Regions from separate parts of the Janibacter cremeus genome, predicted to be linked through region 3. Evidence: predicted binding sites of a transcription regulator. Region 3 holds the regulator's gene; each other region holds the start of a gene.
The links. The regulator HrcA, encoded in region 3, represses chaperone genes, less so after heat shock. The targets are predictions, from matches to a motif close to TTNGCACTCGNNNNNNNCGAGTGCNAA.
Positions count from the first base shown of each region.

Region 1: the regulator HrcA is predicted to act here: its motif matches at 1,753-1,779, upstream of groES (co-chaperone GroES).
Region 2: the regulator HrcA is predicted to act here: its motif matches at 2,669-2,695, upstream of O9K63_RS16730 (Hsp20/alpha crystallin family protein).
Region 4: the regulator HrcA is predicted to act here: its motif matches at 1,714-1,740, upstream of O9K63_RS00390 (Hsp20/alpha crystallin family protein).

Region 1 is NZ_CP115184.1:1,777,380-1,781,370, forward strand. It holds gene groL (chaperonin GroEL) at 1-1,200, opposite strand, end outside; gene groES (co-chaperone GroES) at 1,324-1,620, opposite strand; gene O9K63_RS08280 (class I SAM-dependent methyltransferase) at 1,861-3,102, shown strand; gene O9K63_RS08285 (glycoside hydrolase family 3 N-terminal domain-containing protein) at 3,136-3,991, shown strand, end outside.
Region 2 is NZ_CP115184.1:3,484,796-3,488,786, forward strand. It holds gene O9K63_RS16720 (hypothetical protein) at 1-1,028, opposite strand, end outside; gene O9K63_RS16725 (NAD(P)-dependent malic enzyme) at 1,283-2,443, shown strand; gene O9K63_RS16730 (Hsp20/alpha crystallin family protein) at 2,772-3,233, shown strand; gene O9K63_RS16735 (3'(2'),5'-bisphosphate nucleotidase CysQ) at 3,324-3,991, opposite strand, start outside.
Region 3 is NZ_CP115184.1:1,348,399-1,352,389, forward strand. It holds gene dnaJ (molecular chaperone DnaJ) at 1-784, opposite strand, end outside; gene hrcA (heat-inducible transcriptional repressor HrcA) at 839-1,873, opposite strand; gene O9K63_RS06245 (DUF3097 domain-containing protein) at 2,020-2,895, shown strand; gene fabG (3-oxoacyl-ACP reductase FabG) at 3,000-3,755, opposite strand; gene O9K63_RS06255 (trimeric intracellular cation channel family protein) at 3,841-3,991, opposite strand, start outside.
Region 4 is NZ_CP115184.1:80,532-84,522, reverse strand. It holds gene O9K63_RS00400 (sulfite exporter TauE/SafE family protein) at 1-346, shown strand, start outside; gene O9K63_RS00395 (3'(2'),5'-bisphosphate nucleotidase CysQ) at 339-1,085, shown strand; gene O9K63_RS00390 (Hsp20/alpha crystallin family protein) at 1,176-1,637, opposite strand; gene O9K63_RS00385 (NAD(P)-dependent malic enzyme) at 1,966-3,126, opposite strand; gene O9K63_RS00380 (hypothetical protein) at 3,381-3,991, shown strand, end outside.

The DNA of each region.
Region 1 (3,991 bases), 430 kb from region 3:
CGCGGAGATCGCGTCCTCGATGCGGTGCTTCTTCTCCTTCAGCTCCACCTCGGTGTGGGCACCGACGGAGATGACGCAGACGCCACCGGCCAGCTTCGCGAGGCGCTCCTGGAGCTTCTCGCGGTCCCAGTCGGAGTCGGTGCGCTCGATCTCGGCCTTGATCTGGGCCACGCGGCCGTTGACCTCGTCGGCGCTGCCCTGGCCGTCGATGATCGTCGTGTTGTCCTTGGTGACGACGACGCGACGGGCCTGGCCGAGGTCCTCGAGACCGACCTGGTCGAGCTTGAGACCGACCTCCTCGGCGACGACCTGGCCACCGGTGAGGATGGCCATGTCCTGCAGCATCGCCTTGCGGCGGTCACCGAAGCCGGGAGCCTTGACGGCCACGACGTTGAAGACGCCCTTGAGCTTGTTGACCACGAGGGTGGACAGCGCCTCGCCGTCGACGTCCTCGGCGATGATCATCAGCGGCTTGCCGGACTGGACGACCTTCTCCAGCACCGGGAGGATCTCCTGGATGTTGGAGATCTTGCCCTGGTTGATCAGCACGTAGGCGTCCTCGAGGACGGCCTCCATGCGCTCCGGGTCGGTGACGAAGTACGGGCTGATGTAGCCCTTGTCGAACTGCATGCCCTCGGTGAAGTCGAGAGCGGTCTCGGCGGTCGAGGACTCCTCGACGGTGATGACGCCGTCCTTGCCGACCTTGTCGAAGGCGTCGGCGATCGTCGAGCCGATGACGTGGTCCTGCGCGGAGAGGGCGGCGACCTGGGCGATCTCCTCCTTGCCCTTGAGCTCGAAGGCGTTCTCCAGCAGGCGGTCGGACACGGCCTGGACGGCCTTGTCGATCCCGCGCTTGAGGCCGGACGGGGCAGCGCCCGCCGCGACGTTGCGCAGGCCCTCGCGGACCATCGCCTGGGCGAGAACCGTGGCGGTCGTCGTGCCGTCACCGGCGACGTCGTTGGTCTTGGTCGCGACCTCCTTCGCCAGCTGCGCGCCGAGGTTCTCGTAGGAGTCCTCGAGCTCGATCTCGCGGGCGATGGTCACGCCGTCGTTGGTGATGGTCGGGGCGCCCCACGCCTTGTCGATGACGACGTTGCGGCCCCTAGGGCCGAGCGTCACCTTGACGGCGTTGGCGAGCTGGTCGACGCCACGCAGGAGGGCGTCACGGGCGGAGTCGTTGAACTCCAGTTCCTTGGCCATGGGTGTCCTTTGGTCTCAGGTGAGAAGAGGGGAAACGGCGACGCCCCGGTGGGACCCGGGAGGGCCCGCACCCGGGGCGTCAGCAGTTGCGGCCGGTGCCCGGCCGCGGGGTCTCGGGGATCGTCAGCCGACGATCGCGAGGACGTCGCGCGCGGAGAGGATGAGGTACTCCTCGCCGGCGTGCTTGACCTCGGTGCCCCCGTACTTGGAGTAGATGACACGGTCGCCGACGGAGATGTCCATCGGGACGCGCTCGTCACCGTCGTCGTTGAAGCGGCCCGGGCCGACGGCGACGACCTGACCCTCCTGCGGCTTCTCCTTGGCGGTGTCCGGGATGACGAGTCCGGACGCGGTGGTCTGCTCGGCCTCGACGGACTGGACGACGATGCGGTCCTCGAGCGGCTTGATGGAAACCGACACGCTGACTCCTTCTGTGAGGGTCGTGAATGATGAGTTGTCGTAAGTGCCGGGCCGGACGCCGTCGCGGGGATCGACCAGCCTTGGCGTTGGCACTCGCCAGTGGTGAGTGCCAAGTCCAAATCTATGCGGCCGCTGGCACTCGGTCAACCTGAGTGCCAACCGCCCATGACGGTGGTCTCGATGCGGTCACCTCCGGCCCGTCCTCCCCGCCACACCCGCGGAGAGGGGACAATGCCCCGTGTGGATCTGACGACCGTGCGCTGGCTGGCCTCCCCCGAGGGTCATGCCGCCCTGCACGACCTCCCCGAGTACCGGGAGGCCGACGCCGTGGCACAGGTGAGCGCACTGCGGGCCGAGGGTCGCAGCGCCGAGCAGGCCGCGGCGCTGATGACCCAGAAGCGCCTGCGGGCACGCGCACAGGACAAGTTCGGCGAGTTCGCGCAGGGCATGCTCTTCACCCCCGACGGGCTCGAGCAGGCCAGTCGTCTCGAGGTCGCCGCGACCCACGCCGGTCGGTACGCCGCCGCCAGCCTGGCCACCGTCCACGACCTGGGTTGCGGCATCGGCTCCGACGCGATGGCCATGAGCGCCCTGGGCGTCACCGTCCAGGCCATCGACGCCGACCCGCTGACGGCGGCCCTGGCCGACATCAACCTGCGGCCGTGGCCGGACAGCCGGGCCCGCACGGGGCTGGCCGAGGACTTCGACCCCCCGCTCGACCCCCTGCACGCCCGCGCCGGCGTCTGGCTGGACCCGGCCCGTCGCACGCCCGGCGTCGCCGACCGCTCCGGACGCACCCGCCGCGTCTTCCGGCTGGACGAGATCTCCCCGTCGTGGGACTTCGTCCTCTCCGTCGCCCGGGACGTGCCCGCGACCGGCGCCAAGCTGAGCCCCTCCCTTCCCCACGACATCCCGCCGCTCGGGACCGAGGCGCAGTGGCTCTCCTGGCAGGGCACCGTCCTGGAGTGCACCGTCTGGTGGGGACCCCTGGTCAAGGAGACCGGCCGCAGCGCCCGCGTGCTGCGCCGCGACCGTCCGCCGGTCGAGGTCGACGAGCGCAGCTGCGAGGACGACCCCCGTCGGGCCGCCGCGCTGGCCGACACCGGCCGGTGGCTCTACGAGGCCGACCGGGCCGTCGTGCGCGCCGGACTCATCGGGACCGTCACCGGCGCCGTCTCCGGTGCCGAGCTGGAGCCGGGCCTCGGGTACGTCACGAGCGACCTCGAGATCGATCTCGGGCACGCCCGCCGCTTCGAGGTGCTGGAGGCCATGCCCTTCTCGGTCAAGGCCCTGCGTGCCTGGCTGCGTGAGCACGGCATCACCGGGCTGACGATCAAGAAGCGCGGCATCCGCCTCGACGAGGACCAGCTGCGGCGCCAGCTGAAGATCGGGCGCGGCGCCGGGGACGGCGCGAGCGCCACCATCGTGCTGACCCGGGTCGCCGGCGCCCAGAGCGTGCTCGTCGTCTCCCCCTGCGACTGAGCCGCACCCAGTCCCCACGGGTACCCTCCACCCATGTCGCGCCACCCCCACGCCCTGCCCCGGATCGCCGCCGGCGCAGCCGTGCTCGCCCTCGTCGGATGCGGCGGCTCCGGCAGCCCCGAGCCGAGCAGCACGGGCGGCTCCTCGACGTCCTCGACCTCGGCCGGCCCGTCCGGGTCCCCGGACGAGGACTCGACCACCCGGGCGCAGGCCGACTCCTGCGTCACCGACGTGCGTGAGGCGATGACGCCGACGCAGCAGGCCGGCCAGCTGCTCATGGCCGCCATGAACCCCGGCCCCGTGACGAGCCTCGACGAGGTCGTCAAGAACCAGGGCCTGGGCTCGATGCTCTACCTCGGCGGGTGGCAGGGCTCGCAGACCGTCGCCGCCGCGAGCGAGCACCTCCAGCAGGTGGCGCCGACCGTCGACGGCACGAAGGTCGGCATGATCGTCTCCGCCGACCAGGAGGGCGGAGAGGTCCAGCAGCTGACCGGTGCCGGCTTCTCCGCCATGCCCTCCGGCCTGCAGCAGGCGCAGCTGCCCGACCTGCGATCGGCGGCGAAGGGGTGGGGAGGCGAGCTGGCCGCGGCCGGCGTCAACGTCAACCTCGCCCCCGTGGCCGACACCGTCCCCACCTCCATCGGGCAGGCCAACGACCCGATCGGCCAGTGGGGCCGCCAGTACGGCTCGACCCCCGAGGCCGCCGGCGCCGGCGCGCTCGCCTTCGCCCGGGGCATGCAGGACGCCGGCGTGGAGCCGACCGTCAAGCACTTCCCCGGCATCGGCCGGATCACCGGCAACACCGACCTGACGACCGAGGGCATCACCGACACCGAGATGACCACGGACGACCCCCACCTGCAGGCCTTCGAGACCGTCATCGACGGCG
Region 2 (3,991 bases), 1.4 Mb from region 3:
TCGGTGCAGTCCGAGGGCCACCAGTCGTCGACGAGCCGGGCATCGGTGCGCCCGGGGCACACGAGCCAGTTGGCATGGCCGAGGGACATGTTGTGCCCGAGCTCGTGGGCGAGCACCGGCCAGTCGGTGTCGGCGACGGAGAGCATGCCCCCGTCGTTCGGCCCCGACCCGATCGTGCCGTACCCGTACCCGCACCCGGCGCGGGCCGCGGAGCGGGGGAGGTTGACCACGAGGCTCGCGTTGTCCGCCCAGGTCCACCCGAGTCGCTCGGCCGCCTCCGCCCAGTAGTCGAAGGGACCGGCGCTCGAGCAGCTGTGCACGGAGGTGTACTGGGCCCGCACCGTCGGGGCCCCCACCTGCAGCGTGGATCGGGAGTTGTCCCGCCAGAACGAGTCGACCGAGGCCACCTGGCCGGTCGCCGTCGCGGTCGACACCGGCTCGCGTGTCAGGCCCCTCGGCGTGACGGCGACGTAGGTGATCCTGCGCGTCGCCGGGGTGTAGGTGGCGGCTGCCGGCGCCACTGCCGCGACGACCTCGGTCACCTCGAGCTCCGGGGCGTCGGGGGCCAGTGCCGCGTCGGCCGTGGCCCGGCCCAGGTCGGAGCCGAGGGGCGAAGGGGTGGTGTCCGAGGCCGCGTCGACGTCACCGGGGTCGAGCCGGTGGGTGCTGGGGGTGCCCACCGGGGCGGGGATGCGCAGGGTGCGCCCGTCCTCGGCGGCGTCGGCGACGAGCTGCGGCACGGCGACGTCGAGGCTGACCCGGCTGCCGGGGGTGATCGTCTCCAGGGCCTCGCCGGAGACCGGGAGCACGCGGTCGGCCACCTGCACGGCGTGCCACTGCCGGTCGCCACGGCGCTCGACCGCGGTGCTGAGCAGGTCACCGGAGACCCGCACCCGGGCGTCGGAGGCGGCGGCCGCGCCGGGCCCGGCGGGTGTGGCGGCGCTCGCGGATCCGGTCGGCGCCGTCGCCAGCAGCGTCCCGATCAGGGACGTGGTGACGAGACTCGCGAGGGCGGTGGACAGGCGCAAGGCGCGCTCCCTGGATGTGAGACCTGGACAGGAGACACGGAGCGTGCCGGGAGGGAGCGCTCGACGTGGTCGCAGAGTATTGCGCCCGGGCCCGTCCGCACCACTTGTGGCGGGACACGGCGGGCATCATGCGCCGAACGGTCCGTGCACGTGTGGGATGATTGCGAGCGGCTCACCAGCCGCCCACTCGTGACCACACCCGGTCGCCCCGGGGCGTTTCTTGATTCTTTCGATTTCTCCGAGGTTTGTCTGCCGTGTCTGCGTCCGAGCCCACCACCACCTACGACCTCACTGCCCCGCAGTTCGTCGCCCACGAGGGCGGCAAGGTCGAGGTACGGGCGACGAAGCCGCTGGAGGGGCAGGAGGACCTCTCCCTCCTCTACACGCCCGGTGTGGCCGATGTCTGCCTGGCGATCGAGGAGGACCCCTCCCTCTCGCGCCGCTTCACCGCCCGCAACAACACCGTCGCGGTCATCACCGACGGCACCGCGGTGCTGGGCCTGGGCGACATCGGTCCGCTCGCGGCGATGCCGGTGATGGAGGGCAAGGCCGTCCTCTTCAAGCACTTCGCCGGCGTCGACGCCATCCCGGTGTGTCTGGAGTCCGGATCGGTCGAGGAGCTCGTCAACACCATCGCCCGCATGGCGCCCAGCTTCGGTGGCATCAACCTCGAGGACATCTCCGCGCCGCGCTGCTTCGACCTCGAGCGACGGCTGCGCGAGCGGCTGGACATCCCCGTCTTCCACGACGACCAGCACGGCACCGCGATCGTCGTGCTCGCCGGCCTGATCAACGCCTGCCGCGTCGTCGAGCGCACCATCGGCTCGCTGAAGGTGGTCGTCGGTGGTGCCGGCGCGGCGGGTGTCGCGGTGACCCAGCTGCTGCAGCTGGCCGGCGTCACCGACATCGTCGTGTGCGACTCCCGCGGGATCATCGGCAAGCACCGCCACGACCTGGTCACCCACAAGGAGATGCTCGCCGCGACGACGAACATCTCCGGCAAGACCGGCACGATGGCCGACGCGCTCAAGGGCGCCGACGTCTACATCGGCGTCTCCGGGGGCACCGTCCCCGAGGAGCAGATCGCGTCGATGGCCGAGGGGCCGATGATCTTCGCGCTGGCCAACCCCACGCCGGAGGTCCACCCGGACATCGCGCACAAGTACGCCTCGATCGTGGCCACGGGTCGCAGTGACTTCCCGAACCAGATCAACAACGTGCTCGCCTTCCCCGGCATCTTCCGCGGGGCCCTCGACGCCGGTGGGGTGCAGATCAGCGAGGAGATGAAGCTCGCCGCCGCGCGCGCCATCGCCGACCTCGTCGAGGAGCCCACGGCTGACCTGATCATCCCGCCGGTCTTCCAGGAGGGCGTCGCCGAGGCCGTCGCCGCCGCCGTGGCCGCCCACGCCAACTGACCCACACGGTGGTTGAGGCGCGAGCGGTGGTTGAGGTGTGAGTCCGCCCTGGCGGGCGAGCCTCGAAACCTTCGCGCAGCGAGCGAGCCTCGAAACCACCCACGCAACCACACCCCGGCCCCAAGGAGGCCCCCCTTCGATTCAGGGCGGAGGGGGGTCGTCTTGGGGCCGGGGCGTGTCGCCCAGCACCCCCCAAAACCACCTCAAAAACCCCTCACAAACCACTTGGCACTCTCAAGGCGAGAGTGCTAAATTTTTGCTGTCGGTACAGGGAAGCGCCACCCCCGCGGGGGCGGTGGGTGGCCCACATTGTTGGAGGTGACCTTTGATGATGCGCACTGATGGATTCAACGAGCTGGATGCCTTGGCCCAGGGGTTGCTGGGTGGGCGCTCGACACCGCGATCGCCGCAGTTCATGCCGGTCGACGTCTACCGCATGGAGGACCAGTACGTGGTCCACGCGGACCTGCCGGGCATGGACCCGGGCAGCATCGACGTCAACATGGGCCGTGGTGTGCTGACACTGACCGCCCACCGCACGGCGCCGCCGGAGGAGCGCGTGCAGTGGCTGACCAGTGAGCGGTTCTCGGGCAGCTACCGCCGCCAGATCACCTTCGGGGACGACATCGACCCCGACCAGGTCAAGGCGAGCTACGACAACGGGGTGCTGACGGTGACCCTGCCGCTGAATTCGCGTGCGATGCCCCGTCAGATCTCCGTCGAGAGCAAGGGGGCCGAGCCCATGGAGGTGTCTGCCTCCAGCAGCGAGCAGCAGCGGATCGACAGCTGAGGCCGAGCCCCCGAGGCAGAGCGGCCCCGCCCTGGTGGCGGGGTCGCTCTGTGTGACGACACCGGGCGAAGGACGCCGCCCGCGCCGCGCTCAGTCCTCGACCGCGCGGATCCCCTCCAGGACGGCGTCGGCGACCTCCGGTCGGCAGACCACGAGGTCGGGCAGGTAGGGGTTCTCGTTGTTGTAGAGCAGCTCCGAGCCGTCGATGCGGCTCGTGTGGAGACCGTGGGCGCGGGCCACGGCGACGGGCGCCGCGGAGTCCCACTCGTACTGGCCCCCGGCGTGCACGTACGCATCGGCGATGCCGTCGAGGACGGACATGGCCTTCACTCCGGCCGAGCCCATCTCGACGAGGTCGGCACCGAGGTGGTCGGCCAGTCGGGTGACGAACTCCGGCGGCCGGCTGCGGCTGACGGCGAGGCGAAGGGGGTTGCCCGCCGCTCCCTTCGCCGGCTCGCTCTCGGCGCTCGAGTAGGTCACGCCACGGGCCGGGCGGCCCACGGCCCCGGCGACGAGCTCGCCGCCCTGCCACAGGGCCACGTGCACCGCCCAGTCGTCCCGCTCGGCCTCGCTGAACTCGCGCGTGCCGTCGAGCGGGTCGACGATCCACACTCGCTGCGCGGACAGGCGGGCGTGGTCGTCGGCGCCCTCCTCGGACAGCACGGCGTCGTCGGGGCGGGCCGTGGCCAGCTCGGCCATGAGGAAGTCGTGGGAGACCCGGTCGCCGAGGTCCTTCAGCTCCTTCGGGTCGATGCCGG
Region 3 (3,991 bases):
GGTCGTCGCCGCGGCGGGTGAAGGTGTCGTGGTCGGCGACCCGCAGCTCGACGAAGAGATCGCCGGCCGGCCCACCCCCGGGACCGACCTCCCCTTCGCCGGAGAGGTGGATGCGGGTGCCGGAGTCGACGCCGGCGGGGATCTTGACCGTCATCGTGCGGCGGCTGCGCACGCGGCCCTGGCCGGAGCACTCGTGGCACGGGCTGGGGATGACCTCGCCGAAGCCCTGGCAGGTGGGGCACGGACGGCTGGTCATGACCTGGCCGAGGAAGGAGCGCTGCACCTGCTGGATCTCGCCGCGACCGGCGCAGGTGTCACAGGTGCGCCGACCGGTGCCCGGCTGGGCGCCGTCGCCGTCGCACGCCGCGCACGCGGTGGCGGTGTCGATGGTCAGGTCCTCCTGGCCGCCGAAGACGGCGGTCGCCAGGTCGACCTCCAGCCCGACGAGGCCGTCCTGGCCGCGCGAGCGCCGGGAGCGCGGCCCCCGGCCGCCGCCGCCGGCCTGGGCGCCGAAGAACTGCTCCATGATGTCGCTGAAGCTGAAGCCCGCGCCGAAGCCGTCGTGCGCCCCGCCGTAGGGGTCCCCGCCCATGTCGTACTGGCGGCGCTTGGTCTCGTCGGAGAGCACGTCGTACGCCTGGGAGACGCGCTTGAACCTCTCCTCGGCGTCCTCCCCCGGGTTCACGTCCGGGTGCAGGGTGCGGGCGAGCTTGCGGTAGGCCCGCTTGATCTCCTCTGGGCTGGCCTCGCGGCTGACGCCGAGGTCCTCGTAGTAGTCGTTCACGCGTGACGTCCTCGTAGGTCGTGGGTCTGGTCTGTCGGTGCGGACGGACGCCGGTCAGGTGTCCATGATCCGCGAGAGGTAGGTGGCGACAGCGCGCACCTGCGCCATCGTCGCCGGGTAGTCCATGCGCGTCGGGCCGAGCACCCCGACGGTACCGACCTGCTCGTCGCCCGAGCCATAGCCCGAGGTGACCAGCGAGGTCGTGTGCAGGCCGCTCACGGGGTTCTCCGAGCCGATGCGCACGGAGACACCCGCCTCGTCCTGGCCGGCCTCGACGCTGAGCAGCTTCAGCAGCACGACGTGCTGCTCCAGGGCGTCCAGGACGGGCTCCAGCGTCATCGGGAAGTCGCTGGAGCTGCGGGCGAGGTTGGCCGTCCCCGCGAGGGCGACCTTGGTCTCGCGCTCCTCGGCGAGGGCATCGCCGAGCGCCGCCAGCACACCGGCGGTGAGCGCGTCCTCGGTGTCGGTGTCCTCGTCGTGGAGGGTGCCGAGCGCCTCGAGCGCCTCGGTGAGGCGCCGGTCGCGGGTCGCGGCGTTGATCCGGGCACGCGCCCGGGACAACGCATCGAGGCCGGGGCCGTCGGTGTAGTCGACCCCGGTCGGCACGACCCGCTGCTCGACCCGGCCGGTGCCCATGATGACGACCACCATCAGCCGGGTGTCGTTCATCGGCACCAGCTCGATGTGCTTGACGGTGCTGCGGGTCAGGGACGGGTACTGCACGACGGCGACCTGGCGGGTCAACGTCGACAGCAGGCGCACCGTGCGGTCCAGGACGGCGTCGAGCTCGTCGGCGCCCTCGAGGTAGTCGGTGATGGCAGCCCGCTCGCCCCGCGACATCGGCCGGATGGCCTGCAGCCGGTCGACGAAGAGGCGGTACCCGGCATCCGTGGGGATCCGGCCGGCGGACGTGTGCGGGGCGACGATGAGGCCCGCGTCCTCGAGTGCGGCCATGTCGTTGCGCACGGTCGCCGCCGACACGTTGAGCCGGTGCCGGTCGAGCAGCGCCCGCGAGCCGACGGGCTCCGACGTCTGCACGTAGTCCTCCACGATGGCGCTGAGCACGGCCATCCGCCGCTCGTCACTCATGGAGTCCTCCTTCACGACACATCATGACCGCACCGCCTTGGCACTCGGTCCACCTGAGTGCCAAGTCTACGACTGATCGGCGCATTCCCCGGAATCCGGCGTGCCCTGCCGTCGCGGAGGCCCCGCGCGGCCTAGCGTCGGTCCTCGTGAACGACCGATACGGCAATGACGTGCTCTCCGGTGACTGGCGCTCCCACGGCCGCCTCGCCCGCCCCACCTCGCGCCCCATCGAGGCGACCCACGGCACCGTCGTGGAGGACGTCGAGACCGGCTGGGTCGGCGCGGTGGTCGCGGTGGAGAAGGCCGGGGGCGTCCACGTCGTCCACCTCGAGGACCGCCGCGGCAAGGTGCGTGCCTTCCCGCTGGGTGCGGGCTTCCTGCAGGACGGCCGGCCCGTGGCGCTCACCGCGCCCCGGGCGGCGCAGCGTGCGGCCCTGGCCCAGGCCGAGCAGGCCGCCTCGCGCACGGCCAGCGGGTCCGTCGCCGTACGTGACGCGAAGGCGCGGGTCGCCCGCGGGTCGCGGATCTTCGTCGAGGGCCGCCACGACGCCGAGCTCGTCGAGAAGGTGTGGGGCCACGACCTGCGCATCGAGGGGGTCGTCGTGGAGATGCTCGACGGTGTCGACGACCTCGCCGCGGTCATCAGGGACTTCTCCCCCGGTCCCGGGCGCCGGATGGGCGTGCTCGTCGACCACCTCGTGCCCGGCACGAAGGAGTCCCGGATCGTCGAGAAGGCCAACGCGGTGGCTCCCGAGCACGTCCTCGTCGTCGGCCACCCCTACGTCGACGTCTGGCAGTCGGTGCGCCCGCAGCGCCTCGGCATGACGACCTGGCCGCAGATCCCGCGCTCCGTGGAGTGGAAGCGCGGGATCTGCGCGCACCTGGGCTGGGCGCACGACTCCCAGGCCGACATCGCCCGCGCCTGGAAGCAGATCCTGGGCACCGTGCGCAGCTACGCCGACCTCGAACCGGCCCTGCTCGGCCGGGTCGAGGAGCTGATCGACTTCGTCACCGCCGAGTAACCGCAGGAGCCCAAGCAGTTGCGAAGAGCGAGGCCCGGACTTCGCAGGCGCCCAAGCAGTTGCGAGCCCAGGGCCGCAGGAGCCTGAGCAGCTGCGGTTCGTGGTCAGTCGCGCGGGCCACCCGCGACGTAGATGACCTGGCCGGAGACGAAGCCGGCCTCCTCGGACAGCAGGAAGGACGCCGTCGCGGCGATGTCCTCCGGCTGCCCGACCCGCTGGACCGGGGTCTCCTTGGCGGCGTGCGCGAGGAAGTCCTCGAAGGGCACCCCGATGCGCTCCGCGGTGGCAGCGGTCATGTCGGTCTGGATGAACCCGGGGGCGATGGCGTTGGCCGTGACGCCGAACTTGCCCAGCTCGATGGCCAGGGTCTTGGTGAAGCCCTGCATGCCGGCCTTTGCCGCCGAGTAGTTGACCTGGCCGCGGTTGCCGAGTGCCGACGTCGAGGAGAGGTTGACGATGCGGCCGTACTTCTCCTGCGTCATGTGCGCCTGGCAGGCCTTGGTCATGAGGAAGGCTCCGCGCAGGTGCACCGCCATCACGGCGTCCCAGTCCTCGACGGGCATCTTGAAGAGCATGTTGTCCCGGATGATGCCGGCGTTGTTGACCAGGAGCGTCGGCGCGCCGAGCTCCTCGGCGACCCGGGCCACGCCGGCCTCGACCTGCTCGGGGTCCGACACGTCGACGCCCACGGCGAGGGCGGTGCCACCACCCTCGGTGATCTCGTCGGCGACGACCTGGCAGGCGGACTCGTCGAGGTCGAGCACGGCGACGTGGTGACCGTCGGTGGCCAGTCGGTGGGCGACGGCGCGACCGATGCCGCGGGCGGCTCCGGTGACGACGGCGGTGCGGGTGGCGCTCATGAGCAGCTCCTGGGGATGGGGGAAGGGGGTCCCACCCATCGTCGTCCATCGTCCCGGCGCGAGGACACCCCGGTCGTCCGGGCGCTCACTCCTTGGGACGCACCGCGATCCACCGGGGCTCGGTCGGCAGCCGCCAGCCCCGCTTGCGTGCGAGCAGGCAGATGCCGCCACCCACGGCGACGGCGATGAGCGAGGCGCCCGTGCCGGGGACGACGACCTCGAGCAGGACGAAGACC
Region 4 (3,991 bases), 1.3 Mb from region 3:
CATCGGTCACGTCATCTACGAGGGTGTCGACTGGTCCATCCTGCTCCCCCTGATCATCGGCGGCGCCCCCGGCACCTACCTCGGCGCCCGACTGGCCTCCTGGGTCCAGCAGAACGTCGTGCGGCGCGGTATCGCGATCGTGCTGTCGCTGACCGGCCTGGGCATGCTCGGCCTGCCCCCGGTGTGGGTCGGGATCGCGGGAGCGACACTGCTCGTCCTCGGGCCCATCGCGTGGGGGGCGGTGCGCAGGGCGCACGGACTTCCCCCCTTCCCCAGCACCCGCGAAGAAGGCCTGCAGGCCGCCGCCGAACGCTTGAGACAACGACAAGGAAGCAACCATGACTAACGACCACACTCTCGCCGCCGAGCTGGCCACGGCTGCCGGCGAGCTGCTCCTGCGCACCCGCGAGGAGCACGCCGGCATCGACCCGAAGGAGCTGAAGGACCTCGGCGACCGGGTCTCCCACGACTTCCTCATGGCCGAGCTGGCCACGGCCCGCCCCGACGACGCCGTGCTGTCCGAGGAGGGCGCCGACGACCACGCCCGCCTGTCCGCGCAGCGAGTGTGGATCGTCGACCCGCTCGACGGCACGCGCGAGTTCAGCGAGGCCGAGCGGGACGACTGGGCGGTGCACGTGGCCCTGTGGCAGGGCGGCGAGCTCGTCGCCGGGGCCGTGGGCCGCCCGGCCCGTGGCGTGACCTACTCGAGCGCCGAGAGCGAGCCGGCGAAGGGAGCGGCGGGCAACCCCCTTCGCCTCGCCGTCAGCCGCAGCCGGCCGCCGGAGTTCGTCACCCGACTGGCCGACCACCTCGGTGCCGACCTCGTCGAGATGGGCTCGGCCGGAGTGAAGGCCATGTCCGTCCTCGACGGCATCGCCGATGCGTACGTGCACGCCGGGGGCCAGTACGAGTGGGACTCCGCGGCGCCCGTCGCCGTGGCCCGCGCCCACGGTCTCCACACGAGCCGCATCGACGGCTCGGAGCTGCTCTACAACAACGAGAACCCCTACCTGCCCGACCTCGTGGTCTGCCGACCGGAGGTCGCCGACGCCGTCCTGGAGGGGATCCGCGCGGTCGAGGACTGAGCGCGGCGCGGGCGGCGTCCTTCGCCCGGTGTCGTCACACAGAGCGACCCCGCCACCAGGGCGGGGCCGCTCTGCCTCGGGGGCTCGGCCTCAGCTGTCGATCCGCTGCTGCTCGCTGCTGGAGGCAGACACCTCCATGGGCTCGGCCCCCTTGCTCTCGACGGAGATCTGACGGGGCATCGCACGCGAATTCAGCGGCAGGGTCACCGTCAGCACCCCGTTGTCGTAGCTCGCCTTGACCTGGTCGGGGTCGATGTCGTCCCCGAAGGTGATCTGGCGGCGGTAGCTGCCCGAGAACCGCTCACTGGTCAGCCACTGCACGCGCTCCTCCGGCGGCGCCGTGCGGTGGGCGGTCAGTGTCAGCACACCACGGCCCATGTTGACGTCGATGCTGCCCGGGTCCATGCCCGGCAGGTCCGCGTGGACCACGTACTGGTCCTCCATGCGGTAGACGTCGACCGGCATGAACTGCGGCGATCGCGGTGTCGAGCGCCCACCCAGCAACCCCTGGGCCAAGGCATCCAGCTCGTTGAATCCATCAGTGCGCATCATCAAAGGTCACCTCCAACAATGTGGGCCACCCACCGCCCCCGCGGGGGTGGCGCTTCCCTGTACCGACAGCAAAAATTTAGCACTCTCGCCTTGAGAGTGCCAAGTGGTTTGTGAGGGGTTTTTGAGGTGGTTTTGGGGGGTGCTGGGCGACACGCCCCGGCCCCAAGACGACCCCCCTCCGCCCTGAATCGAAGGGGGGCCTCCTTGGGGCCGGGGTGTGGTTGCGTGGGTGGTTTCGAGGCTCGCTCGCTGCGCGAAGGTTTCGAGGCTCGCCCGCCAGGGCGGACTCACACCTCAACCACCGCTCGCGCCTCAACCACCGTGTGGGTCAGTTGGCGTGGGCGGCCACGGCGGCGGCGACGGCCTCGGCGACGCCCTCCTGGAAGACCGGCGGGATGATCAGGTCAGCCGTGGGCTCCTCGACGAGGTCGGCGATGGCGCGCGCGGCGGCGAGCTTCATCTCCTCGCTGATCTGCACCCCACCGGCGTCGAGGGCCCCGCGGAAGATGCCGGGGAAGGCGAGCACGTTGTTGATCTGGTTCGGGAAGTCACTGCGACCCGTGGCCACGATCGAGGCGTACTTGTGCGCGATGTCCGGGTGGACCTCCGGCGTGGGGTTGGCCAGCGCGAAGATCATCGGCCCCTCGGCCATCGACGCGATCTGCTCCTCGGGGACGGTGCCCCCGGAGACGCCGATGTAGACGTCGGCGCCCTTGAGCGCGTCGGCCATCGTGCCGGTCTTGCCGGAGATGTTCGTCGTCGCGGCGAGCATCTCCTTGTGGGTGACCAGGTCGTGGCGGTGCTTGCCGATGATCCCGCGGGAGTCGCACACGACGATGTCGGTGACGCCGGCCAGCTGCAGCAGCTGGGTCACCGCGACACCCGCCGCGCCGGCACCACCGACGACCACCTTCAGCGAGCCGATGGTGCGCTCGACGACGCGGCAGGCGTTGATCAGGCCGGCGAGCACGACGATCGCGGTGCCGTGCTGGTCGTCGTGGAAGACGGGGATGTCCAGCCGCTCGCGCAGCCGTCGCTCGAGGTCGAAGCAGCGCGGCGCGGAGATGTCCTCGAGGTTGATGCCACCGAAGCTGGGCGCCATGCGGGCGATGGTGTTGACGAGCTCCTCGACCGATCCGGACTCCAGACACACCGGGATGGCGTCGACGCCGGCGAAGTGCTTGAAGAGGACGGCCTTGCCCTCCATCACCGGCATCGCCGCGAGCGGACCGATGTCGCCCAGGCCCAGCACCGCGGTGCCGTCGGTGATGACCGCGACGGTGTTGTTGCGGGCGGTGAAGCGGCGCGAGAGGGAGGGGTCCTCCTCGATCGCCAGGCAGACATCGGCCACACCGGGCGTGTAGAGGAGGGAGAGGTCCTCCTGCCCCTCCAGCGGCTTCGTCGCCCGTACCTCGACCTTGCCGCCCTCGTGGGCGACGAACTGCGGGGCAGTGAGGTCGTAGGTGGTGGTGGGCTCGGACGCAGACACGGCAGACAAACCTCGGAGAAATCGAAAGAATCAAGAAACGCCCCGGGGCGACCGGGTGTGGTCACGAGTGGGCGGCTGGTGAGCCGCTCGCAATCATCCCACACGTGCACGGACCGTTCGGCGCATGATGCCCGCCGTGTCCCGCCACAAGTGGTGCGGACGGGCCCGGGCGCAATACTCTGCGACCACGTCGAGCGCTCCCTCCCGGCACGCTCCGTGTCTCCTGTCCAGGTCTCACATCCAGGGAGCGCGCCTTGCGCCTGTCCACCGCCCTCGCGAGTCTCGTCACCACGTCCCTGATCGGGACGCTGCTGGCGACGGCGCCGACCGGATCCGCGAGCGCCGCCACACCCGCCGGGCCCGGCGCGGCCGCCGCCTCCGACGCCCGGGTGCGGGTCTCCGGTGACCTGCTCAGCACCGCGGTCGAGCGCCGTGGCGACCGGCAGTGGCACGCCGTGCAGGTGGCCGACCGCGTGCTCCCGGTCTCCGGCGAGGCCCTGGAGACGATCACCCCCGGCAGCCGGGTCAGCCTCGACGTCGCCGTGCCGCAGCTCGTCGCCGACGCCGCCGAGGACGGGCGCACCCTGCGCATCCCCGCCCCGGTGGGCACCCCCAGCACCCACCGGCTCGACCCCGGTGACGTCGACGCGGCCTCGGACACCACCCCTTCGCCCCTCGGCTCCGACCTGGGCCGGGCCACGGCCGACGCGGCACTGGCCCCCGACGCCCCGGAGCTCGAGGTGACCGAGGTCGTCGCGGCAGTGGCGCCGGCAGCCGCCACCTACACCCCGGCGACGCGCAGGATCACCTACGTCGCCGTCACGCCGAGGGGCCTGACACGCGAGCCGGTGTCGACCGCGACGGC